Regions from separate parts of the Pantoea sp. X-Soil-ISGK-355 genome, predicted to be linked through region 2. Evidence: predicted binding sites of a transcription regulator. Region 2 holds the regulator's gene; the other holds the start of a gene.

Region 1 (14,860 bases), 980 kb from region 2:
TTCAGGGCAAGGAAAGCAGCTTAGCCACGCCAGCACACTTGTATAGACAGGAGTAGACTATGTCAGTTTCGTTTCAGGCATTGCGCCTGGTGCCCGGCGAGGTGGACCTCGCCACATTACGCGCTATCTATCAGGGTAACGTCACGCTGAGTCTTGACGACAGTGCGCGTCAGGCGATTGCGGCGGCGCAGCAGACCGTGGAGACGATTGTCGCCTCCGGCAACGTGGTGTATGGCATTAATACTGGCTTTGGCAAGCTGGCGCAGACGCAAATACCGGCCAGCCGGCTGGCGGATCTGCAGCGCAATCTGGTGCTGTCACACAGCGTTGGTCTGGGCGATCTGCTGCCCGACAATGTCACCCGTCTGGTCGTCGCCACCAAAATCATCAGCCTGGCGCGCGGTCACTCTGGTGTGCGTATCGAACTGGTTGAGGCACTGCTGGCGCTGTTCAACGCCGGCGTGATGCCCTGTATTCCGGAAAAAGGCTCGGTCGGCGCCTCCGGCGATCTGGCACCGCTGGCGCACATGTCGCTGATGCTGCTGGGCGAAGGTCAGGTGCGGGTCAATGGCACGCTGATCCCGGCAACAGAGGGACTGGCAAGCGTGGGCCTGTCGCCATTTGTGCTCGGTCCGAAAGAGGGTCTGGCGCTGCTCAACGGCACCCAGGTTTCGACTGCACTGGCGCTGCGCGGCCTGTTCGAGTGTGAAAACCTGTTTGCCGCCGGTCTGATGGCGGGTGCGCTGTCGCTGGAAGCGATCAAAGGCTCGCTGAAACCGTTCGATGCCCGCATCCACAAGGCGCGCGGCCAGCAGGGCCAGATTGCGGTCGCAGCGGCCGTCAGCACCCTGATTGAAGGCAGTGAAATTCTGCAGTCGCACACCCATTGCGGCCGCGTTCAGGATCCCTACTCCATCCGCTGCGTGCCCCAGGTAATGGGTGCCTGCCTGGACAACGTCAGCCACGCGGCGCGGATTCTGGAAATCGAAGCGAACGCCGCCTCGGACAACCCGCTGGTATTCAGCGACAGCGGCGATGTGATCTCCGGCGGCAACTTCCATGCTGAGCCGGTGGCCTTTGCTGCTGACATTCTGGCGCTGGCGATTGCCGAAGTCGGCGCCATCTCTGAACGGCGACTGGCGCTGCTGCTGGACAGCGGCTTATCCGGCCTGCCCCCCTTCCTGGTGCGTGACGGCGGCGTAAACTCCGGCTTTATGATCGCTCAGGTCACCGCCGCCGCGCTGGCTTCTGAGAACAAATCGCTGGCCCATCCGGGTAGCGTCGACAGTCTGCCCACCTCTGCGAATCAGGAAGATCACGTCTCAATGGCGACCTACGCCGCGCGCCGTCTCGGCAGCATGTGCTTTAACAGCGCCGCCGTGGTGGGTATCGAGGCGATGGCTGCCGCGCAGGGTATTGAATTTAACCGGCCACTCAAAAGCTCCTCGCTGATTGAGCAGGCCATCGACACCATCCGCGAGCAGGTCGCCTTCCTTGAAGACGATCGTCTGCTGGCGCCCGATATCGAGGCAATGCGTCAGTGGGCAAGTCGCGCTGACTGGCCTCAGGCATTGACCGCGCTGCTGCCGAGCATGCGCCCAACTTCTTGAATTAAGGAATCCTTCATGAGCGAAACTCTTTCTCAGGCTGTGGCACGTGAGATTCGTGCACCACACGGCACTACGCTGCACTGCGCCAACTGGCTGATTGAAGCGGCTTACCGCATGATTCAGAACAACCTCGACCCCGATGTCGCCGAACGTCCGGAAGATCTGGTGGTGTACGGCGGCATCGGTAAAGCGGCACGCAACTGGGAGTGCTTCGAGCAGATCCTGCGTTCGCTCCGGGCGCTGCAGCCGGATGAGACGCTGCTGATCCAGAGCGGCAAGCCGGTCGGCATCTTCCGCACACACGCGGATGCGCCGCGCGTGCTGCTGGCGAACTCCAACCTGGTGCCGCACTGGGCGACCTGGGATCACTTCCATGAGCTGGATAAAGCGGGTCTGATGATGTACGGCCAGATGACCGCCGGTTCCTGGATCTACATCGGTGCGCAGGGCATCGTGCAGGGCACCTATGAAACCTTTGTGGAAGCGGGCCGTCAGCACTACAACAACGACCTGAGCGGACGCTGGATCCTCACCGCCGGACTGGGCGGCATGGGCGGCGCACAACCGCTGGCGGGTGTACTGGCCGGAGCCTGTGTGCTGGCAATTGAGTGCCAGGAGTCACGCATCGATTTCCGTCTGCGTACCCGTTACGTGGACTACAAAGCCACCACGCTGGATGAAGCGCTGGCGTTAATCAGCGAAGCCACCGCCGCCAAAAAAGCGATTTCGGTCGGCCTGCTGGGTAATGCCGCCGAAATCCTGCCGGAGCTGGTGAAACGCGCTCAGGCGGGCGGACCAAAGCCGGACATCGTGACCGACCAGACGTCGGCGCACGACCCGATTAATGGCTATCTGCCGATTGGCTGGGATCTGGCGCGCTGGCAGCAGGAGCGCGTCTCACAGCCGAAGGCGGTAGAAAAAGCGGCGCGCGCCTCAATGGCGGTTCATGTCCAGGCGATGCTCGACTTCTGTCATATGGGCATCCCGACTGTGGATTACGGCAACAACATTCGTCAGGTCGCGCTGGATGAGGGTGTCAGCAACGCGTTTGATTTCCCTGGCTTTGTGCCAGCCTATATCCGTCCGCTGTTCTGCGAAGGCAAAGGCCCGTTCCGCTGGGTCGCGCTCTCGGGCGATCCGGAAGATATCTACAAGACCGACGCGAAACTCAAAGAGCTGTTCCCGCACCATAAAACGCTGCATCGCTGGCTGGATATGGCGCAGGAGCGCATCGCCTTCCAGGGCCTGCCTGCCCGCATCTGCTGGCTGGGACTGGGTGAACGGCATCTTGCCGGTCTGGCGTTCAACGAAATGGTCCGCAACGGCGAGCTGAAAGCGCCGGTGGTCATTGGCCGCGACCATCTCGACTGCGGCTCGGTCGCCTCTCCTAACCGTGAGACCGAAGCGATGAAAGATGGCTCAGATGCGGTATCAGACTGGCCGCTGCTCAACGCCCTGCTGAATACCGCAGGCGGCGCAACCTGGGTCAGCCTGCATCATGGCGGCGGTGTCGGCATGGGCTTCTCACAGCACTCCGGCGTGGTGATTGTCTGTGACGGCAGCAAAGAGGCCGATGCCCGTCTGGGTCGCGTATTATGGAACGACCCGGCCACCGGTGTGATGCGTCACGCCGACGCAGGGTATGAACTGGCGCAGCAGTGCGCGGCTGAACATGGCCTGAACCTGCCCATGCAGAAGTAATCCGTTGACTGGGGCGAGCAGCAGCTTGCCCCCTTTCTCGCCCGCTATTTCCTTCTTACACCCTGGCATAAACATCACTTCCTTATTACTTATTCCATTTTGATTTAGCCTATAGCCAGATTTAGTCCTGACGGCGATAGACGCCGCATCACCCGACCACTAAAGTGAAATCTTCTCATTCTGTATGGAGCGCGACTCTGCATGACCCTTTCCCCTGCCCTGCTTGAAGATGCCCTGCGCTGGCGCCTTGAGTTTCATCGCCACCCCGAATTAGGTTACCAGGAACAGCAAACCAGCCAGTTTATTGCGGAAGAGTTAGCGCGGGCGGGTTTACAGGTGTTCCGTGGCCTGGCGGGCACCGGCGTCATCGGCACACTGGAAAACGGTCCCGGCCCGGTTATCGGGCTGCGTGCAGATATGGATGCGCTGCCGATTACGGAAAAAGGTGATGCTGAGTGGCGTTCTGCGACGCCAGGCGTGATGCACGCCTGTGGCCACGACGGTCATAGCGCCATTCTGCTGGCTGCCGCCCGCCAGCTGGCCGCCACACGTCAGTTCAGCGGCACGGTGCATTTCATCTTTCAGCCTGCCGAAGAGAATCTGGGCGGGGCACGCAGAATGGTGGAAGAGGGACTGTTCCAGCGCTTTCCGATGGATGCGATCTACGCCATGCATAACTGGCCGGGACTGCCGCTCGGCTCACTGGCGGTGAACCCTGGCGCGATGATGGCGTCGCTGGATTCGTTTGAAATTACGCTGCACGGCAAAAGCTGCCACGCGGCGATGCCGGAAAGCGGTGCCGACCCGATGGTGGTAGCAGCCGAGCTGATTCTGGCGCTGCAGACCATTCCGTCTCGCCGGCTCTCGCCGCTGGCGTCAGCCGTGGTCAGCGTGACGCAGATTCACGGTGGTGAAGCGATTAACGTCATCCCGGAGCAGATTGTTTTACGCGGCACGGTGCGCTGCCTGCAGACCAGCGTGCGCGAAAAAGTGCGCGGGCTGATTGATGAGTTTGTCGCGACCCTGCCGCGTCCGTTTGGCGTGAGTGGTGAGATTGACTGGCTGCCGGGCTATCCGGTCACCGCCAACCATGTGGCACCGGCTGAGCAGGTGCGCGAGGTAGCGCTCTCAACACTGGGTGCTGAACAGGTTCACTGGCAGGTTAATCCGTCAATGGCGTCAGAAGATTTTGCCTGCATGATGGAAGCCTGTCCCGGCGCGTATTTCTGGCTGGGCGCGGACGGCGAAACGCCCTCCGCGCCGCTGCACAACGCCCGCTATGACTTCAACGACGCGCTGCTGCCAATTGGCATCCGTTTCTGGCAGGACCTGGTTGAACAGGCGCTGCCGGTAGCCTGAGTTAATACCCGGCGGCGAGGATCTGCTGCTCCGCCGCCGCCAGCGAGTCACACCGGCCGCTGGCGCGCAGGCAGCAGGCGAGCTGCAGTCGCAGTGACGCAGGCACCGGACGCTGCTGATTCAGCACCTCTTCGATCCAGCGCGCAGTGACTTCTGCCGTCTTGTCTGTCGGCAGTTCAACGGCCACTTCTGGCTGACGCTCAACCCACACTTCCGCTTCCGCGCCCGCCCCCTTAATCATACTGATCGCCGGGCAGCGCTGGGGATTCGCATAGACTTCCCCTTCAGTGCCATTGAGCAGTATCGCAGGCGCATCGATGTCGCTGAAGAATTTCGCCACACGCGGTACATACTCAGGATGCGAGACGCTGGACAACCGCAGCGCCGCCCGCTCCGCAAACGGCGTGGCCAGTTTTGCCAGCGTGTGCGCGCTGTTACGCACCCCCATCCGCCAGCGCAGCGAGAGCTGTTTCGCCATTGGCGGGCAGAGATGATCGATGGTGATAAATGCCAGGCCCTGATCGAGTTTCGCCTGCGCCGCCTCTGCGGTGGTGACGGGCGCAATGCCCAGCGCGGCAAACACCGCTTCACTGGTGATGCGTGTCGCGTCGTCGCTGACGCCGTGTACCAGCACCGGGAAGCCGACTTTCACCAGCAGCAGCGCCAGCAACGGCGTCAGATTCCCCTGGCGGCGTGCGCCGTTGTAGCTGGGGATCACCACAGGCATCGGACGATTTTCCGGCGCACGCAACTGCATCATCTGCGCCTGCATCGCCTGATAAAAGCCGCGCATTTCGGCTTCACCTTCGCCTTTAATGCGCAGCGCTATCAGAATAGCGCCCAGCTCCAGATCCGGTACTTCACCCGCCAGCATCGCGCCATAGAGCGCCACGGCAGTATCAAAGTCGATATCGCGGGCATGATTTTTACCGCGACCCACCTCTTTAATGATTTTATTCAGTTCCATCACTCGCTTCCGGTTAAGTGCGCGGCTCAGCGCCGCGTGGGACGGCGTTTACGCACGGTATGCTTTGGCACCACGATGGCCGGTATCGCTGCCGGCTCTGGCGTTTCCGGCTGCTCAATCGGGAAGATCGGCAGTGCGGCTAACAAGCGGCTGCCGTAGGCTTTGCTCAGCAGACGGCGGTCGTAAATCACGATTTCGCCATAGCATTGATGGCTGCGAATCAGGCGTCCGACCTGTTGAATCAGGGTAAATGAGGCGCTGGGTAAACTCTGCACCTCAAACGGATAGCGCTTCAGGCTTTTCAGCCATTCGCCTTCGGTCAAAATTACCGGACTGTCCACCGGGGGAAAAGCGATTTTGTGGATATGCACCTGACTCAGCAGATCGCCTTTGAGATCCAGCCCCTCAGCAAACGACTGCAGGCCAATCAGAATGCTGGTGTCACCTTTGGTAACGCGCTGACGGTGCAAATCCACCAGGCGGCTGCGCGGCTGATCGCCCTGCACCAGCATCGAGAGCCGCAGGTCTGGCAGACAGGCGACAAACTGCTGCATCGCCCGGTTGCTGGCAAACAGCACCAGCACGCCTTTATGCTTTTTCTCCGCCATCTGCTGACGGAAGAAACCGGCCATCTCGGCGATGTGCTCCGCTTCGTGCGCCATCAGCGGCTCAAGTCGCATCTGCGGGATCACCAGCTTGCCCTGCTCCACATGGTTAAACGGTGAGTCGAGCGCCACAAAGCGGTCGCCCGCTTTTTCGCTAAGCCCTGACATCTCCTGCAGGCGGTTAAAACTGTTGAGCGATCGCAGCGTGGCGGAGGTGACCACCACATGCGGAATTTTGCGCCACAGCATTTTCTCCAGCTGGTCGCTGACGCGGATGCCGGCGCAGTGGAACAGCAGATGCGCCTGACCTTCGCGCAGCTCGCGGGTAATCCACTTCGATACCGGCGCGCCAGAGGCTTTTTCCATTGCCGCCAGCCGCCAGAGTTTGCTGATTGATTCGAACCAGCCAAACTGACGATTGAGCTGGAGCAGGTTGCGATGCAGCCGCACCATATCGACCTTGCCGGTCTGCTCACTCAGCGCATTAATCAGGCCTTCACTCAGTCCCCGCAGGGCATCGCTGAGTTTGAACAGCCGGGCGCAGAGATCCAGCAGCTCCTGCGGCAGCGCACCCAGCACAAAGCGGTATTCGCCCGGCTGGTTATTCGGCGGCAGCAGCGGATTCAGCGCCTGCGCGGTGATGGTCAGCAGTTCGCGCAGCTCATCACAGTGTGCTTTCAGTCGCTCAGGATTAGCCAGCGGCGGCGGCGACTTCGGCCGCATCTGCGTCATGATGCTCTCAACCAGCTTGATAAACAGGTCAAGCTGCAGGCTGCTCCAGCCCGGCGTGATGTCGGCGCTCATCTCCAGCGCATCGCGGGCCACTTCCGGCAGGTGATGTCCTTCATCCAGTACCAGCATCAGGTTTTTAGCGGGCGGCAACACTGACTCATTCTCCATCGCCGCCATCACCAGCGCATGGTTCGCCACCACCACATCCACCTGCTCGATTTCACGCCGCGCCACAAAGAACGGACATTCACGATACCAGTGGCAATGCGAACCCAGACAGCTCGCTTTGTCGGTGGAGAGGCGCTGCCAGAGGCTGTCGCTGACGTTCTCCTCGCTGTGATCGCGCAGGCCATCCCACTGGTAGCGATCCAGTGACTTCTGTAAGCGACCACACTGCGTCTGTTCTTCTTTGGTACTACTGACGGCGTCATCATCCAGATAAAGCAGCAGATCGCCCTGCTGATCGTCATCGGCCGCCATCGCCGCCAGATTGCGCGGACAGACATAGCGCCCGCGGCCAAACGCGGCGGTAAAAGTGAGATCGGGGATGATTTTCTTCAGCAGCGGCAGATCTTTCGTGAAGATTTGATCCTGCAGCGCCACGTTGGCGGTGCTGATCACCAGCTGCTTTTCCTGAGCGCGGCTGGCTGCGATGCCCGGAATCAGATAAGAGAGGGTTTTGCCCACGCCAGTCGGTGCTTCGACCGCCAGATGGCGCGCGTCGTCACCCGCCAGGCATTTCGCTACTTCAGCGATCATCTGGCGCTGCGGCGCACGTGGAATGAAATCAGGCACCTGCTGCTGAAGCGCTTTATACCACTGCGCTATCTGGCTTTTTACTGCGGCTGTCAGGGCCATGATTTGCGTTACCACACCGAAAAAATGGCCTGTATTTTTACACAGTATCCTGGCGGCGTCAGCTTTCGCGCCGAATTTTTCGTGACCCGCCGTAAAATCAGCGGTTGTCCGACAGCGGTGTTTTACGCCAGCACTTTGTACATATAGGTGGTGGCATCCAGCACGCCTGCGATGGATTCGGCATAACAGGGAATCGACCCCGCCACCTGCCAGCCCAGCGAGCGATAGAGATCGCTGGCGACATCGCCGCTGCGCGTATCCAGCACCAGCAGGGTTTTGCCCTGTGCGCGTGCCCGCTGCTCAGCGCGCTGCATCAGTTCACGGGCGATGCCCTGACGGCGCGCCTGCGGGTGCACCAGCAGTTTGCTGATCTCTGCGCGGTGGCGGCCATTAGGCATGCCGCTGCGGCTGATGATGACCGTTGCCACGATGCGCCCGCGCTGACGCGCGACCAGTAATTCGCTGTCGCCGCTGGTGATGCTGGCACTCCGCTGCTGCCAGAATCGCACCATCACCTCATCATCTTCAGCATCAATAAAACCGACGCTGGCACCGTCTGCCACGCAGCTCTGCAAAACGTCGGTCAGTTCACCCAGCAGCTGTTGCGCCTGGGCCGCGCTGAGAGTTGCGTAATCCGTCATGGTTTCGCCACCACCAGTAAGTAACGCGCGCCGTCAGTCAGGTGCGCCTCAAAAGCCGATTTACCGACCAGATGAAACCGCAGGCAGTCGCCGGGCTGTAGCGTCCACGCCTGAGACCCCATCGTGACGGTAAGACCGCCCTCGCGCAGCCAGATATGCTGCTCCAGCCCCTGAATGGGTGGCACATCATAATCGATTCGCGCACCAGGCCGTAACCTGCCCTCCACGAGTTCACATCTAAAATGAAGTGCAGGTGGTGAAATATTCCGACGGATAAAACCGCTGGCGTCATCCTGCCACACCGGCTGCTGATCCTCTTTGACCAGCAGACTGGACTCTTCTTCCACTTCACTGAGCAGGCGCGACATCGTTAAGCCGTATGCAACACACAAACGATTAAGCAGTGCCGCCGTGGGACTGGTCTCGCTTCGCTCAATGCGCGATAATGTCGCGCGGCTGATGCCGGTAGCGACAGAAAGTTCATCAAGTGACCAGCCGCGTTGCAGGCGTAATTCTGCCAGCCGCACCGCCAGTCGTTGCTCCGTATTCAGCTCCGGCATGGTGTTCTCTCATTTTTGGGAATAATTCTCTTATTTGAGATATAGCCTGGAAAAGCCGTATCAGTCAAGTTGTACATTGAGAAATGTATTGTACAACTTAATTTGCTTCGTTATGGTAATCGTACTCAGACCAATCGAAAGAGGAATTTATGACCTTATACAGTATCGGTGACGTCGCCGAGCGCTGTGGCATAAACCCAGTCACCCTGCGCGCCTGGCAGCGTCGTTATGGCTTACTGAAGCCGCAACGTACCGAAGGCGGACATCGTCAGTTTGACGAAGAAGATGTGCAGCGCATCGAAGAGATTATGCGCTGGATTGAAAGTGGCGTGCCGGTCGGTAAAGTGAAGGCACTGCTGGAAGGTGGCGATGTTGATGCACACGATGGCTGGACCACACTGCAGGATGAACTGATTAGCGTACTGCGCCACGTCAGGCCTGCTAAACTTCGTAATAAAATTGCCGCGATTGGTCGCGAACATCCGATTGATGCGCTGATTGATCACGTTTTTATGCCAGTGCGCCAGAAGCTGAGTCTGGATCAGAACACGGCCCGCACCATGTGCAGTCTGCTTGATGGTCTGCTGATCGACTATGTTGCATTTTGTCTGACCGCCAGTCGCAAAAAATCGGGTAAAGATGCGCTGATTATTGGCTGGGGCATCGACGATCGGACCCGTATCTGGCTGGAAGGCTGGCGTCTTTCGCAGCATGGCTGGCGGATTGATGTACTGGCAGAACCCCTGGATGTTCCCCGTCCTGAACTCTTTCCCGGCATGAATATGTTTGTCTTTACCGGTAAAAAACTGACCCGTCGTCAGCAGGAGCAGCTGTCACACTGGCAGGAACAGGGCTATGCCGTGCGGTTACATGAACCTACCTGATAACAAAAACGCACGCCGGGCACTTTGCCTCCTGCCTTGCGCGCGCTATTATCCCCGCCTCACTGTTAACAAGCTCAGGTTTCACCCATGAATGTCAAAAAAGCCTTTTTCGCCACGCTGTTTTTCATTATGGCTCTCGGCGGCACCAGCGGTCTGATGCTGGTGGGATATTCTCTTATTGTCCACTCACGCTAAGCCAGCGCTGCAGGCGTTCAAACAGGCGATCGCTCACTATTGCCAGCAGCGCCACCAGTAATGCTCCCTGAATCACATAGGCTGTATTAAATCCGCTCAGGCCGATAATCACCGGCGATCCCAGACTTTTTGCGCCCACCGTTGAGGCAATAGCCGCGGTGCCGATGTTGATGATTACCGACGTGCGTATCCCGGCGATAATCACCGGTGCAGCCAGCGCCAGTTCAATCTGCCACAACCGCTGCCAGCTACTCATGCCGACCCCGATGGCAATTTCCCGGCTGCTGGCGGGTATGCTATCAATGCCCGCCAGCGTACCCTGTAAAATCGGCAGCAATCCGTACAGCAGCAGCGCCACCACCGCCGGCCACGCGCCAAAGCCCATTACCGGCACCGCAATCGCCAGCACCGCCACCGGCGGTATCGTCTGCCCCGCCGCTACGATAGTTTCCATCAGCGGCCGGAAAGCGCGTCCCGCTCGCCGGGTCACCAGCACGCCACTGCCAATGCCGATCACGATGGCCAGCAGGCTGGCGGTGATCACCAGGAACAGATGCGCCAGCGTCAGCTGCCAGAAGCTCTCCTGCTGATAGAGTGGTCGCGCCAGTTCCGGAAACCAGCGGTGAAACAGCGGCCCGCTGTAAGGCATCAGAGTCAGCAGCGCGCCGTAGAACAGTACCAGCCACAGCAACGGATCCCTTAACCTGCGCATGTGAAGCCCTCGCGCAGTTGCAGCAGGTCGCCAAAGTGGAGCACGCCCATTGGCTGCTGCTGATCGTCAACGACCGGCAGTTTATCGGTGCGCCGGGCGATAAACTGCGACAGCGCGTCCCGCAGCGTCAGCGCCGCAGCAATCGGTTCGCCCGCCAGCCACTCGCCGCGCCGGACGGCGTTACCGACCTGTTCCAGCGACAGCAGCCGGACGCCCATTTCACTGCGGCCAAAGAAGTCGCGCACAAAATCATTTTTCGGCTGGGTCAGCAGCTCTGCCGGCCTGCCCTGCTGAACAATCTTACCGTTATCCATCAGCACAATGCGATCCGCCAGCGTCAGCGCTTCGTCGATGTCATGCGTCACCAGCACGATAGTGCGGCCAGACAGCCGATGAATACGCAGCATCTCCTGTTGCAACACGCCGCGCGTCACCGGATCGAGCGCGCCGAACGGCTCATCCATCAGCAGAACTTCCGGGTCCGCCGCCAGCGCCCGCGCCACGCCCACCCGCTGCTGCTGCCCACCGGAGAGCTGATGCGGATAGCGATTGAGCAGCTGCGCGTCAAGGTTCAGCAGCGCCAGCAGCGCCGCGATGCGCTCATCGATCTGCGATCTGGACCAGCCCAGCAGGACCGGCACTGTGGCGATATTCTTCCGCACCGTCCAGTGCGGAAACAGGCCAATCGACTGAATGGCATAGCCCATGCGTCGGCGTAATATGCGGGCATCCAGCTGGCGAATCGACTCACCGGCAAAGCGGATCTCACCGCTATCAAACTCCACCAGCCGGTTGATCATTTTCAGCGTGGTTGATTTGCCGGAGCCGGAGGTGCCGAGCAGTACGCAGAACTCCCCTTTTGCCACCTGTAGCGACAGATCTTTTACCGCCGCTTTGCCGTTAAAGGCGCGGGAAACGCCATCAAACTCAATCATCTTTTCTCTCCAGCAGTGAGATCAGCAGGCGGAACAGCGCATCAATGACGACCGCCAGCGCAATCACTGGGATGACGCCCAGCAACACCAAATCCAGCGCACTGCTTAACAGCCCCTGGAAAATAATCGCGCCAAAACCGCCCGCGCCAATCAGCGCCGCCACCACTGCCATACCCAGCGTCTGCACCACGACGACACGCAGGCCCGCGAGCCAGACCGGCAGCGCCAGCGGCACATCCACCGCGATAAACTGCTGCCAGCCGCTCATGCCCGTGCCGCGCGCACTTTCGCGCACCTCATGCGGCACCTGTTGCAGCCCCACCACCACGCTGCGCACCAGCGGCAACAGCGCATAAAGCACCAGGGCGATCAGCGCCGGGGCCATACCAATGCCGCTGATACCCCAGTCACCGAGCCACGGAAAATGCTGAGCCAGACCGGCCAGCGGCGCAATCAGCAGACCAAACAGCGCCACCGACGGCACCGTCTGAATCACATTCAGTACACCAAACACGCTACCCTGCCAGCCGGGCCGCCGGAACAGCATAACGCCCAGCGGCAGCGCAATCATCAACGCAGGCAAGACTGTACCGGCCAGCAGCGTGAGATGACGGCTCAGCGCCGCATCAAACACCGCATGACGGTTGGCATACTCTTTCAGCAGGGAGAGATCGGCGAGCTGGCCACTGAACAGCAGCAACAGCGGCAGCAGCCAGCCCTGCAGATTAAGCAGCAGCTGTGCCAGCCGATGCGGGGTCAGCTGCCGCACCTGATCGGTTATCAGCAGCAGGATCAGCGCACCGCTGCACCACAGGCCACTGGCAAAGCTGGTGCGTGCCAGACGGCTGCCCTGCTGACTCAGCAACGTCGCCTGATGACCGCTGAGCCAGATGATCGCCGCCAGCATCAGCTGAGCCGTCAGCAGCGCTACAATCAGCGTGACGCGCCCGGGCGGACGCCACAGCAGCAGCCAAAGCGTCACCAATGGCAGCAGTAATAGCCCGAAGCGGTTTATCTGCCAGCCCATCAATGGTTCACCCGCCACCAGACGGTTCGGGGCGAAGTTAAGAAACGGCAAGGCCACCAGCGCCAGGCTCAGCAGCGTCAGCAGCAGCAATGCCACCGGCTGCTGAGCCGGATGGCGTATCGCGTCCCGCGATATCTGCATCGGTTACAGCAGCTTTTTCTGCTGCAGCCACTCGGTCGCTACACTGCTGGCGTCCTGACCGTCGACCGCGATTTTGGCGTTGAGTTGCTGCAGCGTCTTCTCATCAAGCGCGCTGAACACCGGCTTCAGCCAGTCGGCAATCTGCGGATAGGCTTTGAGGACCGATTCGCGGATTACCGGCGTCGGCGCGTAAATCGGCTGAACGCCTTTGGGATCGCTGAGCGTCTGCAGACCCAGTGCTGCTACCGGGCCGTCGGTGCCGTAGGCCATCGCCGCGTTAACGCCGGAGGTCTGTTGCGCTGCTGCGCTGATGGTCACAGCAGTATCGCCGCCCGCCAGCGACAGCAGCTGATCCTGCTTGAGGTCAAAGCCATAGGCTTTTTCAAAGGCCGGTAAAGCATCGCTGCGTTCGATAAATTCGGCTGAGGCGGCCAGCTTGAAGGTTCCGCCCTTTTTCAGAAAGGCGCTGAGATCGGTCAGCGAAGTGAGCTGGTTCTTCTCAGCCAGATCTTTACGCACGGCAATGGTCCAGGTGTTGTTGGCCGGAGCCGGTGTCAGCCACACCAGATGGTTTTTCTCCGCATCCAGCTTCTTCACCTTTTCATAGCCTTCAGCGGCATTCTTCCAGGCACTGTCTTTTTCATCGTTGAAGAAGAACGCGCCGTTGCCGGTATATTCGGGGTAGATATCGAGCTCGCCCGCCGTGATGGCACCGCGTACCACCTGCGTTGTGCCAAGCTGGATTTTATTGACGGTTTTTACGCCGTGCTTTTCAAGCACCTGAAGGATTACGTTGCCCAGCAGTGATCCTTCGGTATCAATTTTGGAGCCGACCCGCACCGGCTCCGCCGCCTGTACCATCCCCATACTGAGCAGCAACGCGCTGACTCCCACCCAACCCCGAACTCTGACCATGGCCTTTTCCTTATCGCAGTCTGTTGTTTTTACATGATGTTTTCGTGTGATGACGCGCAAGGCGCGGGACGCCTTAGCGTTGAGCCTGCTCGCCTGCTCGCCTGCCGCCGAAAGGGAGACTGGCAAGGCGTGCAGCGGAAATTATCTGCCTTAAAAGCGTAGCCTGGCGCAGCGGCGCTGCAGCTGACTTTATCGCAAATTTATAACGATTTGGGATTAAAAAATTATTATCAATAACCGAAATGAATTTACGTCTGGGCGTCTAAACGGCTATTCTCGAAAATCTGTTTTTATTATAAAAGACGTACAACATCATGTCCGACCTGACCTCTTCCGCCCATGTGGCAACAGCAGGGAGTTCGCCCGGTGGCGAAACACAGTGGATCCGCAGCGCAGCTGACGTCTCCCGCTTAGTGAACAGCGGCGACAGCGCCCGTAACAATGCCCGTATTGTGGTAGCGATTGCGCTGGGAGGCGTGTTCCTTGACGCCTACGACCTGGGCGCGCTGGCGTTTGGCATTAAAGACATCACGCGCGAGTTTAGTCTCACTCCGACCGGCACCGGCATGGTCGCCTCGGCCATCACCTTCGGCGCAATCATCGGCGCGCTGATTGGCGGCTATCTCACCGACAAAATTGGCCGTTATCGGGTCTTTATGGCTGATATGTTCTTTTTCGTGGTGGCGGCTATCGCCTGTGCGTTTGCCCCGAATGAGTATGTGCTGGCTGGCGCGCGCTTCGTGATGGGGCTGGGCGTCGGGATTGATCTGCCAGTTGCGATGGCGTTTCTGGCGGAGTTTTCAAAGCTGCGCGGCAAGGGGAATAAAGCGGCCAGCGTGGCGATGTGGTGTCCGACCTGGTATGCGGCAATCAGTATCTCTTATCTGCTGGTGCTGCTGCTTTATGCGGTGCTGCCTGAAAGCCACACCGACTGGCTCTGGCGGCTGATCCTCGGTTTTGGGGCCGTTCCGGCGATTGTCATCATCGCCATCCGCAGCCGTTATATGAGCGAATCCCC
Region 2 (14,860 bases):
TGGCTGACATGGCGATCCCGCCGCTGCCGGTGCTGGTGGTATTCGTTGCCGGAGTGTTTGTGATGCGCGCGGCCGGTTGTGTGATCAATGACTACGCCGACCGTAAAGTAGACGGTCATGTCGAACGTACGAAGCACCGGCCACTGGCCAGCGGCGCGGTGAGTGCCAAAGAGGCGAAGCTGCTGTTCGTGATCCTGGCGCTGATAGCTTTTGCGCTGGTGCTGACCATGAACCTGATGACGATAATGCTCTCCGTCGTGGGGCTGGCGCTGGCCTGGGTCTATCCCTTTATGAAGCGTTACACCCATCTGCCGCAGGTGGTGCTGGGGGCCGCATTTGGCTGGGCGATTCCTATGGCATGGTCCGCAGTTAGTGAGTCCTTACCTCTGGTATGCTGGCTGGTGTTTATTGCCAACATCTGCTGGACGGTCGCTTACGACACGCAGTATGCGATGGTCGATCGGGACGATGACCTGAAGATTGGCGTCAAGTCGACGGCGATTTTATTTGGCCGTTTCGACAAGCTGATTATTGGGTTGCTGCAACTGGCCACTCTGCTGCTGATGGCGCTGGTGGGCATGATGCTGCATCTGAATGGCGCCTTCTACTGGACGCTGCTGCTTGCGGCTGCGCTGTTTGTTTACCAGCAGAAGCTGATCGCCGGGCGTGAACGCCAGCCCTGTTTCCAGGCTTTCCTGAATAACAATTATGTCGGGATGGTGCTGTTCCTTGGCGTACTGATGAATACGCCGCCGTTCAGTCAGCTGTTCTGATAGAGAGTTTTGGGCGAAAAAAGGCTGATTTAGCGGCGAAATCGAGCGTGCGCAGGAAACACGGTCAGATCGGAAAGACGCAAAAGCCGCCATCCCTGGCATGCTCGGCCCGGCTACGGGCGCACCTCATCCCTGAGGTGCGCCCGTAGCCGGGCCAACGCGTTGCGTTGTTCAAAAACGCCTGGCGTTTTTTTCCGGGCGGCGAGACGCTTTCCTCTTCTGACCCTGTTCCCAGCGTGTTGAGCTTATTCATTGCTTCCAGAATTCTTCTGCTCCGAAGTTTTGGGCATAAAAAAGGCGACCTCATGAGGTCGCCTTTTTACTGTACGCAGGGGTCAGTCGTGCGCCACCGCGGTTTCAATCGTCATGCGGACATCACTGGTGACCAGGTCAGCCAAAATGTGCCAGGTCGCCAGCGTCTGTGCGACATTGGCATCCCCGCTGTCGCTGATATACCCTTCATCGCGTAGCGTCAGTACCAGCGAGGTAAAGACCGCTTTGTCGAAGAACTCCGGCGCATTGATCCCGTGCAGCACCGACAGACGCTGTGCCAGCGTCCGGCTCTCTTTCTCCAGCGTGCCGCGGTTAATCGTCGGCTTGGCGCTGAGAATGGAGAACGTAATGGCGTAGCGCTGCAGCGTTTCACGCACACCGGCAGCCAGCAGTTGCAGCGTGCGATAGCGCGCTGAGGAAAAGCGCAATTCGCCGGCTTCGAACGTAATCAGGCCCTGACGCGCCAGCTCCTGACTCAGTTCGGTCAACAGTTGCGGCAGCTCATCGGTCTGCCAGCGCAGGAACAGCTCACTCTTCAGCATCGGGTAGATCAGGCTTACCTGACGCAGCAGTTCTGCTTCGCTCAGCGTCTGATGCTGCTGAACAATGGCGGCAATCAGCGACGGCATCACCAGCATGTGATGAATATTGTTGCGATAGTAGGTCATCAGCACCGCCTGCTCACGCGGCAGAATGATGATGTCGCCAATGCTGTCCTTTTCGCTCTCAAACTTATTCATACCCATGGCGTGATCCAGCAGCGCTTCCGCGGAGAGATCGGGTACGGTCGCATTTGGCGAGTAAGGCACGTTGCGCAGCAACTGGGTATAGGACTCCAGTTGTTCAATCAGCTGTTCACGGGTGAGTGAGCGCTGACGTGACGCCAGCAGGGCGGTGACACAGAGGTTCATGGCGTTAGCCGCGCCCGCTTCATTGATACGCACCATCAGGCTGGCAGCAATATCGTTGACGGTTGGGGTTAACCAGCTGGGACGCTGCGGCTCAATCGGATCGATGGCATCGCGCCATTCCGGCACCCGCTTGTTGAGATAGTTGACCAGCGGCAGGGGTTCGCCAAAGTTCACGTAACCCTGACCGAGATTGCGCAGCTTGCGTAAGCCGCGCACCATCTGCATGAAGCCCTCTTTCTCTTTGGCTGCGCCGCGCAGTTCTTTGGCGTACGTACCCACTTCCATCACATGTTCATAGCCGATGTAGATCGGCACCAGCGTGATCGGGCGATTGCCGCCGCGCAGCATCGCCTGCAGCGTCATAGCTAAAGTGCCGGTTTTCGGGTCCAGCAGGCGACCGGTACGAGAACGGCCACCTTCAACAAAGTATTCAACTGAATAACCGCGGGTGAACAGCTCGCCGAGATATTCGCGGAACACCGTGGCGTAGAGCTTGTTGCCTTTAAAGGTACGACGAATAAAGAACGCGCCCAGACGACGGAAAATCGGGCCGGCTGGCCAGAAGTTGAGATTGATACCGGCAGCAATGTGTGGCGGCACCAGGCCCTGATGATAGAGCACATAGGAGAGCAGCAGATAATCCATGTGGCTGCGATGGCACGGCACATAGACAATCTCGTGGCCATCCTGCGCCAGCTGACGAACTTTTTCGCCGCCATTGACGTTGATGCCCTGATAGAGACGACTCCAGAGCCAGCCCATCACGCGGTCGGTGACGCGAATCGCTTCATAAGAGAAGTTGGCGGCAATTTCTTCCATCATCTCAACGGCATTCTGCTGCGCTTTCTCATGGGAGATTTTTTTGCTGCGTGCTTCATCTTCGACGGCTTTTTCAATCGCTTTGGATTGCAGCAGACGGTTGAACAGATCCTGACGCGCCGGTAAACGCGGGCCAATCGCCGCCAGCCGCTGACGGGCAAAATGGATGCGCGCCACGCGAGCCAGCTTCTGGGCGATCGACTTATCCGTACCGTGCTCCGTGGCCATACGGCGCAGTGAGACGGTCGGCGAGAAGCGAACAAAGCTGTCGCGTCCGTGCCAGATCACCGCAAAGAACTTCTGTACACCGTTCAGCACACGCAGGTGTGGCGTGGCTTCGCCCTGGACTTCACGTCCTGGTGCGCGGCCAAACATTACCGTGACCGGCAGCATCTGGATATCGAGCTTAGGATTATTGCGATGCAGATCGAGGTAATCGTGAAAGATTTTCACCGATTCGACGCTGGGCACAAAGTAGGGGAATACGCGCGGGCCATCGTGGATAAATACGTGGCGCGGCAGCAGTGAACCATCAATCTCCAGCGGAGAGAGCGGATCAGGCAGATGATGCCGCAGACACTGCGCGCGTAAAGTCAGTAAGTCGGCCTTCGAATCGTAAGGCAAAACATACATAATAGGTCGGGTCGGATCCAGACCATGTTCAGACACGGGATCGGCCGGAATGGCCTTACTTTTTACCAAAAACGACAGTGGTAAATTAAGCAATTTGTAATAGAGTTTACGCCAACCTGACATAGACAACATGAAGCCTCTTGTTAGCAAAGCGCCGCAAGCATACCAGAAAGTGCAGCGAAGATCTGTGGTGGTGCCAATTGCACGCAGCCCAGACATTGACGTCAATCCGATAAAAGGGTTCCCACATCATGGCAAATAATGCCACCGGACTTATCAGAATAATTAAAGCCGCAGGTTACTCCTGGCAGGGACTGCGTGCCGCCTGGCAACATGAAGCGGCGTTTCGTCAGGAAGCCCTGGCTGCGCTGGTCGCCATTATTATCGCCTGCTGGCTGGATGTCGATGTGGTCTCACGCATCCTGATGATTGGGTCGGTGGTGCTGGTGGTCATTGTCGAAATCCTTAATAGCGCCATTGAATCCGTGGTCGACCGCATCGGTCAGGAGCATCATCCGCTGGCGGGCCGGGCCAAAGATATGGGATCTGCGGCAGTACTGATCAGCATCTTACTGGCACTCTTTGTCTGGATCGCGCTGCTCTGGACACATTTGCGATAAGCGTTCCATATCGCGCCGGAAGCCGCGTTTTGCCTGACAATCGGTTTCCATTTCGCCAATACCTGTATATACTCACAGCGACTGTATAAACAACCAGGGGGCGGGATGAAAGCATTAACCAGCAGGCAGCAGCAGGTCTATGACCTGATTCGCGACCATATTTCTTCAACAGGCATGCCGCCTACGCGCGCAGAGATTGCTGCACAACTGGGCTTCCGCTCACCGAATGCGGCAGAAGAGCACCTGAAAGCGCTGGCGCGTAAAGGCGTCATTGAGATCGTTTCCGGTGCATCGCGCGGCATTCGCCTGCTAATGGAAGAAGAAGCCTCAGAAGGCATACCGTTGATTGGCCGGGTTGCTGCCGGTGAGCCAATCATGGCGCAGGAACATATCGAAACCCACTATAAAGTGGATCCGGGCCTGTTTAAGCCCTCTGCCGACTTCCTGCTGCGCGTCAGCGGAATGTCGATGAAAGATATCGGGATTATGGATGGCGACCTGCTCGCGGTACATAAAACCCAGGATGTGCGCAATGGCCAGGTTGTCGTTGCCCGCATTGATGATGAAGTCACCGTTAAGCGCTGGAAAAAGCAGGGTGCTATCGTGCATCTGCTGCCTGAAAACAGCGATTTCGACCCGATTGTTGTCGATACCCGTGCACAGTCCCTGACCATTGAAGGTCTGGCGGTTGGCGTGGTGCGTAACGGCGAGTGGCTCTGATTCTGAGGGCTGCGTGCATTCGCTTTCTCTGATGCTATTCTGTCTGCCCTAATTTTGTCGCTGCCTGTTTTGCGCAGCGACACTGAGCACGGAACGGCGAATGCGCTTTCTCACGGCAACGGATAAAAATCTCTGGCGGCTTGCGCTGCCGATGATCCTTTCAAATATCACCGTTCCCTTACTGGGCGTGGTCGATACTGCAGTTATTGGTCATCTCGACAGCCCTGTCTATCTTGGCGGGGTTGCGGTCGGGACCACTGTGACCAGTTTCCTCTTTATGCTGCTGCTTTTTCTTCGAATGAGTACGACTGGCCTGACGGCGCAGGCGTTTGGTGCCGGTGATAAAATGGCGCTGGCACGTGCGCTGACCCAGCCGCTGATGATTGCGCTGCTGGCAGGTGTACTGTTCATCGCTTTACGTTATCCGATTATTCAGCTGGCGACCCATCTGGTTGGCGGTAATCCCGCGGTACTGGAACAGGCGGCGCTGTTTATTCAGATTCGCTGGCTCAGTGCACCCGCCACGCTGGCAAACCTGGTCATTCTGGGCTGGCTGCTGGGCGTGCAGTATGCGCGCGCGCCAGTGATCCTGCTGGTGGTAGGCAATCTGGTTAACATCGGGCTCGATCTCTGGCTGGTGATGGGACTGCACTGGGGTGTCGCGGGGGCGGCAACCGCCACGGCGCTGGCGGAGTACATCACGCTGGGTGTCGGCGGTATCATGGTCTGGCGAGTCCTGAAGCTGCGCGGTATTACGTTAAGCCTGCTGAAGCAGAGCTGGCGCGGTGACAGCGGCCGGCTGCTGCGGCTGAACCGGGACATCATGCTGCGCTCATTGATGCTGCAACTCTGTTTCGCCTCGCTGACCGTGCTGGGCGCGCGGCTGGGCCCGGATGTGGTGGCGGTTAACGCGGTATTGCTGATGTTCATTACGTTCACGGCCTATGCGCTGGATGGCTTTGCCTACGCAGTTGAAGCTTTTGCCGGCGAGGCCCATGGTGCAAAAGATGGCGGCAAACTGCTGCGTGTCTGGCACTCTGCCTGTCGGCAGGCGGTGGTGGTAGCGCTGTTCTTTTCCCTGACCTATGCCATTGCTGGCCCGCAGATTGTTACCCTGTTGACCTCTCTTCCTTCGCTGCAACAAAGTGCTGACCGCTATCTGGTCTGGCAGATCGTTATGCCGCTGATCGGCGTCTGGTGTTATCTGCTGGATGGGATGTTCATCGGCGCAACACGCGGACGTGAGATGCGTAACAGCATGGTGGTGGCAGCAGCAGGCTACTTTCTGATGCTGCTCAGCGTACCGGCGCTGGGTAATCACGGACTGTGGCTGGCGGTAACGGTTTTCCTGGCGCTGCGCGGCCTGTCGCTGTGGCTCATCTGGCGTAAGCACTGGCGTCAGAACAGCTGGTTTGATGCCTGAGTCAGTCGTGGCTGCACGCAAGCCGATACAGATTATTCTGTATTATTCCACGGTTAATAAATTGGCTACTATAATTAACTCTATGCAGCGCAGTTAACCAGCGCTTTATATCGTTATTTTGTTAAGTAACAAGATAATCATTAAACCCCGAGGATTGGAGGTCTGCCATGAATAAAGATGAAGCCAGCGGCAACTGGAAGCAGTTCAAAGGCAAAATGAAAGAGAAATGGGGCAAGCTGACCGATGACGACATGCAGGTTATCGAAGGTAAACGCGATCAGCTGGTCGGCAAAATCCAGGAACGTTATGGCTATGCGAAAGATGAAGCAGAGCGTGAAGTAACCGACTGGGAAGGTCAGAACAAAGATCACCGCTGGTAATCTGATACCAGGCTGATAATCAGCTAAAAGCTTTCCGGCGCGCCCGCCCCGGAACGGCACAGGGACGGAACAGCACAAGGATGTGCAGATTACCCGCGTTTGCCCCGCTTTTTACCCTCATCCTGATGGTCATGCTCGCAGCTTTCATGGTGCGTACAGGCTTCGACCGCAGCACAATTTTCACATAAACCATGCGCTTCAATCACGCTATGACGTAAAGCGAACTGTGCTTCACCCGCCAGCGTTGCGATAATCTTCTCCACGCCCTGCGCCTGTTTCTCCGTTACCGCAGCACAGCGGTCACAGACCAGCATCACCGATGTATGTGCCGGTGCCTCAAAATGGTGGCACATGACGTAGCTGTTGTTGGATTCCACCCGATGAATGAAACCCTGCTCCAGCAGGAAATCCAGCGCACGATAGACCGTGGGCGGCTTAGCCTGTGGTTCGCTGATGCGGAGCTGATCCAGCAGATCGTAAGCGCTGATCGAGCCAGGCTGTTCGGCCATCAGGCGCAACACCTCAGCACGCTGCGAAGTCAGACGTACACCGCGCTGCAGGCATATCTTTTCAGCCTGAATCAAAATTTGCTGCGACGTCATGTTTGTCATGAAAAATTCTCCGCTGGATAAGTGATGTTATTTTATCACACATAGTTTTTCGGCGCTGATGTTCGTTTTCGCCTGGTAAAACAGCATTATTTGCCTGATAAAGCAGCATTTTAAGCATTTCAGCCGCTATCTATCTCAAATCTGACGAGAAATCAGATCCATTTTCAATCGACCTGAAGCGGAATTTGTTGGTATTTTGCTTTGCATCTCACTGAGTTAAGAAGTAATGTTCAGAAAGACTTAAGGAAAGTCTGGCATTATTTGAAATACCCCGACGCAGTTTGAACAATTACAACGGTTTTTTGATTGGAAAACGTCCAATCCTTTGAATTAAGACACTGTTTCCTTTGAATTCACAGCAATAACGCGTTAGCCAGGGTTCACAATAGGGCTAACAAACTATTCAGTCGTTGAATGTTTCAATGACAATTTCTCAGGTGATGGCAGGCAAATGGTGAAAAAATCCGCTCAACGTTCAGCGCTGAAGTATTCCGCTGCAGCGACCGCGCTTTTCCTTTCTTCTTCCGCCATGGCGGCAGGGACCTGGTATGATGCACGTAATGACGCCATGGGCGGGACCGGCGTAGCATCTTCTGTTTATGGCTCAGCAGTGCTGGCGAACCCGGCATTAATGACGCGTGCTAAATCTGACGATAACGTCAGCATTATTTTCCCTTCAGCGGGAATTCAGGTGACTGACAAAGATAAGCTGATCGATAAAGTCGATGATATTACGGACACCGTAGATCGCTATCGTGACGTGATTGGTAATCTGACTTTTGCAGATTATCTGCGTGGCTACCCTGAACTGCGTGCTGCCTCCGGCGATGTTGCTGACAAGCTCAGCGATTTGCGCGGTAACAAAGCTCACGGCAGTGCAGGCGTGGCCGTGGCCGTCACGATCCCCAATGAGACTCTGCCTTTTGCGTTTATTACCAAAGCCTACGGTACGGCGCACGTCCGTGCCAACGTGGTCCAGGGTGATATCGACTACCTGCGCGGTGTCGCTAACGGAACGGTGCTGCCACGTCCGGGCGATCAAAATAACCTTCGTTCCAGTGCGAATGGCTTAGCGGCACTGACCATTGATTATGGTGTGGCGGTGGCGCATGAGTTCACTATCGCCGGTCAGCCGGTCTCAGTGGGCGTGACGCCGAAAGTGCAGAAAACCTCGCTCTATAACTATACTGCCAGCATCTATAACTATGACAAGAACGACATCAACAATAGCCAGTATCGCAGCACCGACACCGGCTTTAACGTTGATGCCGGTCTGGCAACCACCTTTGCTGAAAACTGGACGCTGGGTGTGACCGGACAGAACCTGGTTTCGCGTGATCTGCAGACCAAAGAGGTCAACGGGTTCCGTGATACCTACCAGATTCGCCCGCTGGTCACCACCGGCCTGTCCTGGGATAAAGGTCCGTTTACCGTGACCGGCGATGTGGATCTGACGGAAACCAAACGCTTCAAAACGCAGGATAACAGCCAGTATGCGGCAGTGGGCGCGGAATACCGCGTGCTTGACTGGCTGCAGCTGCGTGCCGGTTATCGTGCGGACATGCGGTCTAACGACGAAAATGTTGCCACCGCAGGTTTTGGTCTGTCACCGTTTAACAAAGCTGTCCATCTGGATCTGGCCGGCTCTGTGGGGGCTAACAATACCTGGGGCGCGATGATGCAGCTGGGCTTTAACTTCTAAGCACGTTATTCAGGCTGTTCGGGGGCGGGCGATGCACTATCGCCCGCCCTTGTGTTATCCTTGCACAGAATTCCATCACCCTTAATTACCGGATTGTCTGCGCTTCATGCCTAATTTCTCTTCGCAACGTTTCTCTATCGCCCCCATGCTCGACTGGACCGATCGCCACTGTCGCTATTTTCATCGTCAGCTGACCGGCGACACGCTGCTCTACACCGAAATGGTGACCACGGGCGCGATCATTCATGGCAAAGGGGATTACCTGGCTTACAGCGAGGCGGAACATCCGGTCGCGTTGCAGCTTGGCGGTAGCGATCCGGCGGCGCTGGCGCAGTGTGCGAAGCTGGCAGAGCAGCGTGGCTACGATGAAGTGAACCTGAATGTCGGCTGTCCTTCGGATCGGGTTCAGAATGGCCGATTCGGTGCCTGCCTGATGGCCGAGGCGAATCTGGTCGCGGATGCGATTAAAGCGATGCGCGACGTGGTATCGATTCCGGTGACGGTGAAAACCCGCATCGGGATTGATGAGCTGGACAGCTATGAATTCCTGACCGACTTTATCGGCACGGTGGCCGGTCGCGGTGAATGCGAGACATTTATTATCCATGCGCGCAAAGCCTGGCTCTCTGGCCTCAGCCCCAAAGAGAATCGCGAAATTCCACCGCTGGATTATCCCCGCGTCTGGCAGCTGAAACGCGATTTTCCGCATCTGACGATCGCGCTCAATGGTGGTGTGAAAACGCTGGAAGAGGCACTGGCTCATCTGCAGCACCTTGACGGCGTAATGATGGGACGTGAAGCCTATCAAAACCCCGGCATTCTGGCGCAGGTCGATCAGACGCTGTTTGGTCGTCAGCATCCGGCGGCTAACCCGGTGGACGTAGTGCGCGCAATGTATCCCTATATTGAAGCGGAGCTGGCGAAGGGCACGTATCTGGGACACGTCACACGCCATATGCTGGGATTATTCCAGGGAATTCCGGGCGCTCGCCAGTGGCGACGTCACCTGAGTGAAAACGCCCACAAGCCGGGCGCTGATGTTCGCGTACTGGAAGCGGCGCTGGCGCTGGTTGCGGATAAGGTCCCGCAGGAAGTCTGATGTCTGCCCTGAACAGGAAAGCCAGCTTTTAAAGCTGGTTTTTTTTACGCCATAATGTGGTTTTTATCACCAGGTTATGACACTTTTTTTAATCCTTATTAGCGTTAAATCAATAAGTTATCGGTTGGCACGTTTCTTGTAATAGCTATAACAATCAATCTCAAAAAGGAGCGCTGACGTGGAAATTTTATTCGTATTGGGTTTTTTCCTGATGCTATTGCTGACCGGCGTTTCACTGCTGGGCGTGCTGGCGGCACTGGTGGTCGCAACCATCGTGATGTTTGTCGGTGGACTGTTTGCAATTGTTATTAAAGTGTTGCCGTGGCTGGTGCTGGCGGTGATTGCTGTGTGGCTGCACCGTGCCCTTTTTGGCGACAGCGAGGCGCGAGCGCGCCGTAAGCTGAGGCGTAAGATCAGCAGGTTAGACCGCAAAGGCTGGCGCTAAATGCGGTAGCGATCACAGTGTGAAAGATTGCTCGGCACTGATCTGCAATTAAACATATTTTTTACTTATGTTTTCTGGCAGGATGCCTGTCGTCAAATCGATGTGCCATCGACTCGACACGAATTCATCGCCGCTGTCCCTACACCAGCGCGAACAAAAAATAAAAAAAAGAAGAGGGCTTCCCAGGGGAAGCCCTTTTTGTTGCTTACCGGGCGCTGACTGTTACGGAATTAACAGACAGGATCCCTGCGTGGCCCGGCTCTCCAGCATCTGGTGCGCCTTACTGGCCTCTTTCAATGCAAACTTCTGCTGCTCTGGTACATCAATCTTAATGGCGCCGCTCGCCAGCAGCGAGAACAGCTCGGCACTGGCGGTTTCCAGCTCCTGCCGATTGGTGATATAACCAAACAGTGAAGGGCGAGTCACAAACAGCGAGCCTTTCTTATTCAGAATGCCCAGATCAATCCCGGTCACCGGACCCGACGCATTACCAAAACTGACCATCAGACCGTGACGACGCAGCGAGTCCAGCGACGCTTCCCAGGTGTCTTTGCCCACCGAGTCATACACGACGCCCACTTTTTTTCCGTCGGTCAGTTCGCTGACGCGCTGTGCAATATTCTCTTCGCGGTAGTTAATGGTCGCCCAGGCACCGGCGTTCTTCGCCATCGTGGCTTTTTCTTCGGAACCCACCGTACCGATTAAATGTGCACCCAGCGCTTTTGCCCACTGGCAAGCGATAAGCCCGACGCCGCCCGCGGCCGCATGAAACAGAAAGGTCTCACCGGCGCTGATTTTATAGGTCTGGCGCAGCAGATATTGCGTGGTCAGCCCTTTCAGGTAGCTGGCTGCGCCCTGCTCAAAGCCGATCGCCTCCGGGAGATGCATCAGGCGATCTTCCGCCACGTTATGCACTTCGCTATAGGCCCCCATCGACGCCAGACAGTAGACCACGCGATCGCCGGGCTTAAATAATGTCACGCCACGTCCAACCCGCGACACGACGCCCGCGGCTTCCGTTCCCAGGCCAGAAGGAAAAGCGGTAACCGGATAGAGCCCGCTGCGAACATAGGTATCGATGTAATTAATCCCGATAGCGCGATGCTCTACCTGCACGTCATGTTCAGCCGGGTCAGCGGGTTCAAAATCTGTCCACTCTAAGACGTCCGGGCCGCCATGCGCGCTGAACTGAATACGCTTTGCCATTCTGACTCCTGTGATTGTTTCATCATGAGGGTGAGGCGCGCACCTCAACTAAGGTATACTTGCGCGTCCCCACAGAAGATCGGTAATGCATTCACTATGGCAGGAAATAAACCCACCAACAAATCGAACGAAACGCAGGATCGCCAGCTCGCAGGCGTGAAAATGCCCCCGCATTCTCTGGAAGCGGAGCAGTCGGTGCTCGGTGGGTTAATGCTGGATAACGAGCGCTGGGATAACGTCTCTGAGCGCGTCGTCGCGAATGATTTTTTCAACCGCTCGCATCGGCTGATTTTTTCCGAGATGCAGCGGCTGCTTGAAAACAGCAAACCTATCGACCTGATTACGCTCTCTGAATCGCTGGAAACCCGGGGCGAACTGGAGATGGCAGGCGGCTTCGCCTATCTGGCTGAACTGGCGAAAAATACACCGAGTGCGGCGAATATCGGTGCTTATGCCGACATCGTGCGTGAACGTGCGGTGGTGCGTGAGATGATCGCCGTCGCCAACCAGATTGCCGATGCCGGTTACGATCCGCAGGGACGTAACAGCGAGGAGCTGCTCGACTTCGCAGAGTCGAACGTCTTTAAAATCGCGGAAGCGCGCGCAGATAAAGATGCTGGCCCGAAAAACATTGAGCAGATTCTGGAATCGACCGTCTCCCGTATCGAATCGCTCTATCAGACCCCGCACGATGGCGTCACCGGCGTCGATACCGGCTATCAGGATCTGAATAAAAAGACCGCGGGCCTGCAGGGTTCTGACCTGATTATTGTCGCCGCACGTCCGTCAATGGGCAAAACCACCTTCGCGATGAACCTGTGCGAAAACGCCGCCATGCTGCAGGAGAAGCCGGTGCTGATCTTCAGTCTGGAGATGCCCAGCGAGCAGATCATGATGCGTATGCTTGCGTCACTTTCCCGCGTCGATCAGACGCGCATCCGAACGGGACAGCTGGATGACGAAGACTGGGCGCGTATCTCCGGCACCATGGGCATCCTGCTGGAGAAGAAGAACATGTACATCGATGACTCTTCTGGCCTGACGCCTACCGAAGTGCGCTCGCGCGCCCGACGTATCTACCGTGAAAACGGTGGCTTAAGTATGATCATGATCGACTATTTGCAGCTGATGCGCGTACCGTCATTGTCGGACAACCGTACGCTGGAGATTGCGGAGATCTCCCGCTCGCTGAAAGCGCTGGCGAAAGAGCTGAATGTGCCGGTGGTGGCGCTGTCGCAGCTTAACCGCTCACTGGAGCAGCGTGCTGACAAGCGTCCGGTCAACTCGGATCTGCGTGAATCGGGTTCGATCGAGCAGGATGCGGATTTGATCATGTTTATCTATCGGGATGAGGTTTACCACGAAAACAGCGATCTCAAAGGAATCGCGGAGATCATCCTGGGTAAACAGCGTAATGGCCCCATCGGTACAGTGCGCCTGACCTTTAACGGTCAGTGGTCGCGCTTTGATAACTACGCGGGTCCGCAATACGACGACGAATAATCCCGCTTTGTGCTGTCATGCACGATCTGTGCATGACAGCCCCCATCATCATAAAATAGTGTTGGACAACCTCTCGGGTTATCGGGTTATCTGTAACAAAGCGACGCCTGGCACCGATGTGGAAACGGAATGACTCACGTAGACGATTACGACCTTAAAATCCTGACTTTATTACAAGCTAACGGCCGTCTGACCAATCAGGAACTCAGCGATCTGGTCGGCCTTTCTGCCTCACAATGTTCGCGCCGCCGTATTAATCTGGAACAGGCTAACCTCATCCTGGGTTATCACGCCCGGCTGTCACCCGATGCCATCGGGCTTGGCATGGTGGGATTGATTGAGGTGCGCTTAATCAACCACACCGCTGAATATGTTGAGAGCTTTCACCGGATGGTGGAGCAGGAGCAGGCGATCGTGGATGCCTATAAAACCACGGGCGATGCAGACTATCTGCTCAAAGTGGCAGTAGCCGATCTTAATTCCCTCAGTGCGTTAATCAGCCAGTTAGTCGCGGGCCACCAGAGCGTTTCCCATGTGAAAACCTCAGTGGTGCTGGGAAGAATGAAAGAGAACGGGCTGATGATGCTGCCTGAGCAAAAGACGCGCTAAAAGGGTGCGCGCTGTGCGGTTTTGGTGCACACTTGCGGTAATAAATGCAATTAACGCGCATCAAAACGGAGCCAGACGCATAGATTGACGGTATCAGTCGAAATCTATGCATAAAGTTATGTTTAAAGCGCCTTAGATATCAACGGGATATCGCTGGCATCCGCTTTACAGCTGTTCAGTGCTGTGACGATGGTGCGTTTTTTGCATGGGAACCGCATCATTTGCACTGAGAAAACCCCCATGGATAACATCGCAGAACCTACCCGCGTCCCGCATTCGCGCATTGAAGATGCGCTGGCGATGGTGCTCGGCACTCTAATGGTCTCGTTCGGCGTCATTATGCTAAAACAGGCCGGTGCGCTGACGGGCAGCACCGCAGGTATCGCTTTTCTGATTAGCTATCTCTCGCCGCTCTCATTCGGCAGCGCATTCTTCCTGATCAACATCCCTTTCTACTGGCTGGCGGTAAAACGCATGGGCTGGGAATTTACCCTGAAAACCTTCTGCGCCGTCGGGCTGGTGTCGCTGTTCACTCAACTGCACCCGCTGTTCGTCCACTTTTCTGACCTTAATCCCTTCTATGCGACACTGTTCGGTAACGTCATCATGGGAATCGGGTTTATAGTGTTATTTCGTCATAAGGCGAGCCTGGGCGGCATCAATATTCTGGCGCTGTGGCTACAGGATCGCTTTGGGATCCGCGCGGGTAAACTGCAGATGGCAGTCGATACCTGCGTCGTGCTGGCGTCACTGTTTGTGGTGAGTGGCCCCATCCTGCTCGCGTCGATTGCGGGTGCGGTGATCCTGAACCTGATTATTGCAATGAACCACCGTCCGGGACGCTATCGGGTTTAATCCGCCGCTTACCTCTGGACCAATCATGGAGACCTACACCGTGTTTCAAAACGTTGATGCCTATGCGGGCGATCCGATTCTGTCGTTGATGGAAGCGTTCAAACAAGACCCACGTGAACACAAAGTTAACCTGAGCATCGGGCTCTATTACGACGAACAGAACATCATCCCGCAGCTGAAGGCTGTAGCGGCTGCTGAAGAGCAGCTTTATGCTGAGCCGCATCAGGCATCGCTCTATCTGCCAATGGAAGGGCTGAACAGCTACCGCAGTGCGATTG

The links. The regulator LexA, encoded in region 2, represses DNA repair genes until DNA is damaged. The targets are predictions, from matches to a motif close to TNCTGTATGTACATACAGNA.
Region 1: a site for LexA is predicted at 7,860-7,879, ahead of dinG (ATP-dependent DNA helicase DinG). Genes of this name have one in related genera too.

What each region holds. Positions count from the first base shown of each region.
Region 1 covers NZ_AP035971.1:1,294,445-1,309,304, reverse strand. The annotation lists gene hutH (histidine ammonia-lyase) at 60-1,610, shown strand; gene hutU (urocanate hydratase) at 1,626-3,311, shown strand; gene AC6I8J_RS05915 (M20 aminoacylase family protein) at 3,513-4,670, shown strand; gene ybiB (DNA-binding protein YbiB) at 4,672-5,637, opposite strand; gene dinG (ATP-dependent DNA helicase DinG) at 5,664-7,832, opposite strand; gene AC6I8J_RS05900 (GNAT family N-acetyltransferase) at 7,955-8,473, opposite strand; gene AC6I8J_RS05895 (XRE family transcriptional regulator) at 8,470-9,033, opposite strand; gene AC6I8J_RS05890 (MerR family transcriptional regulator) at 9,183-9,917, shown strand; gene AC6I8J_RS05885 (YohO family small membrane protein) at 10,005-10,112, shown strand; gene AC6I8J_RS05880 (ABC transporter permease) at 10,093-10,824, opposite strand; gene AC6I8J_RS05875 (ABC transporter ATP-binding protein) at 10,812-11,759, opposite strand; gene AC6I8J_RS05870 (ABC transporter permease) at 11,752-12,927, opposite strand; gene osmF (glycine betaine ABC transporter substrate-binding protein OsmF) at 12,931-13,842, opposite strand; gene AC6I8J_RS05860 (MFS transporter) at 14,157-14,860, shown strand, end outside.
Region 2 covers NZ_AP035971.1:317,729-332,588, forward strand. The annotation lists gene ubiA (4-hydroxybenzoate octaprenyltransferase) at 1-773, shown strand, start outside; gene plsB (glycerol-3-phosphate 1-O-acyltransferase PlsB) at 1,109-3,532, opposite strand; gene AC6I8J_RS01370 (diacylglycerol kinase) at 3,661-4,029, shown strand; gene lexA (transcriptional repressor LexA) at 4,135-4,749, shown strand; gene dinF (MATE family efflux transporter DinF) at 4,850-6,172, shown strand; gene AC6I8J_RS01385 (CsbD family protein) at 6,340-6,552, shown strand; gene zur (zinc uptake transcriptional repressor Zur) at 6,642-7,163, opposite strand; gene AC6I8J_RS01395 (conjugal transfer protein TraF) at 7,615-8,865, shown strand; gene dusA (tRNA dihydrouridine(20/20a) synthase DusA) at 8,972-9,964, shown strand; gene pspG (envelope stress response protein PspG) at 10,143-10,409, shown strand; gene AC6I8J_RS01410 (quinone oxidoreductase) at 10,632-11,615, opposite strand; gene dnaB (replicative DNA helicase) at 11,712-13,118, shown strand; gene AC6I8J_RS01420 (Lrp/AsnC family transcriptional regulator) at 13,248-13,727, shown strand; gene AC6I8J_RS01425 (YitT family protein) at 13,968-14,582, shown strand; gene AC6I8J_RS01430 (amino acid aminotransferase) at 14,623-14,860, shown strand, end outside.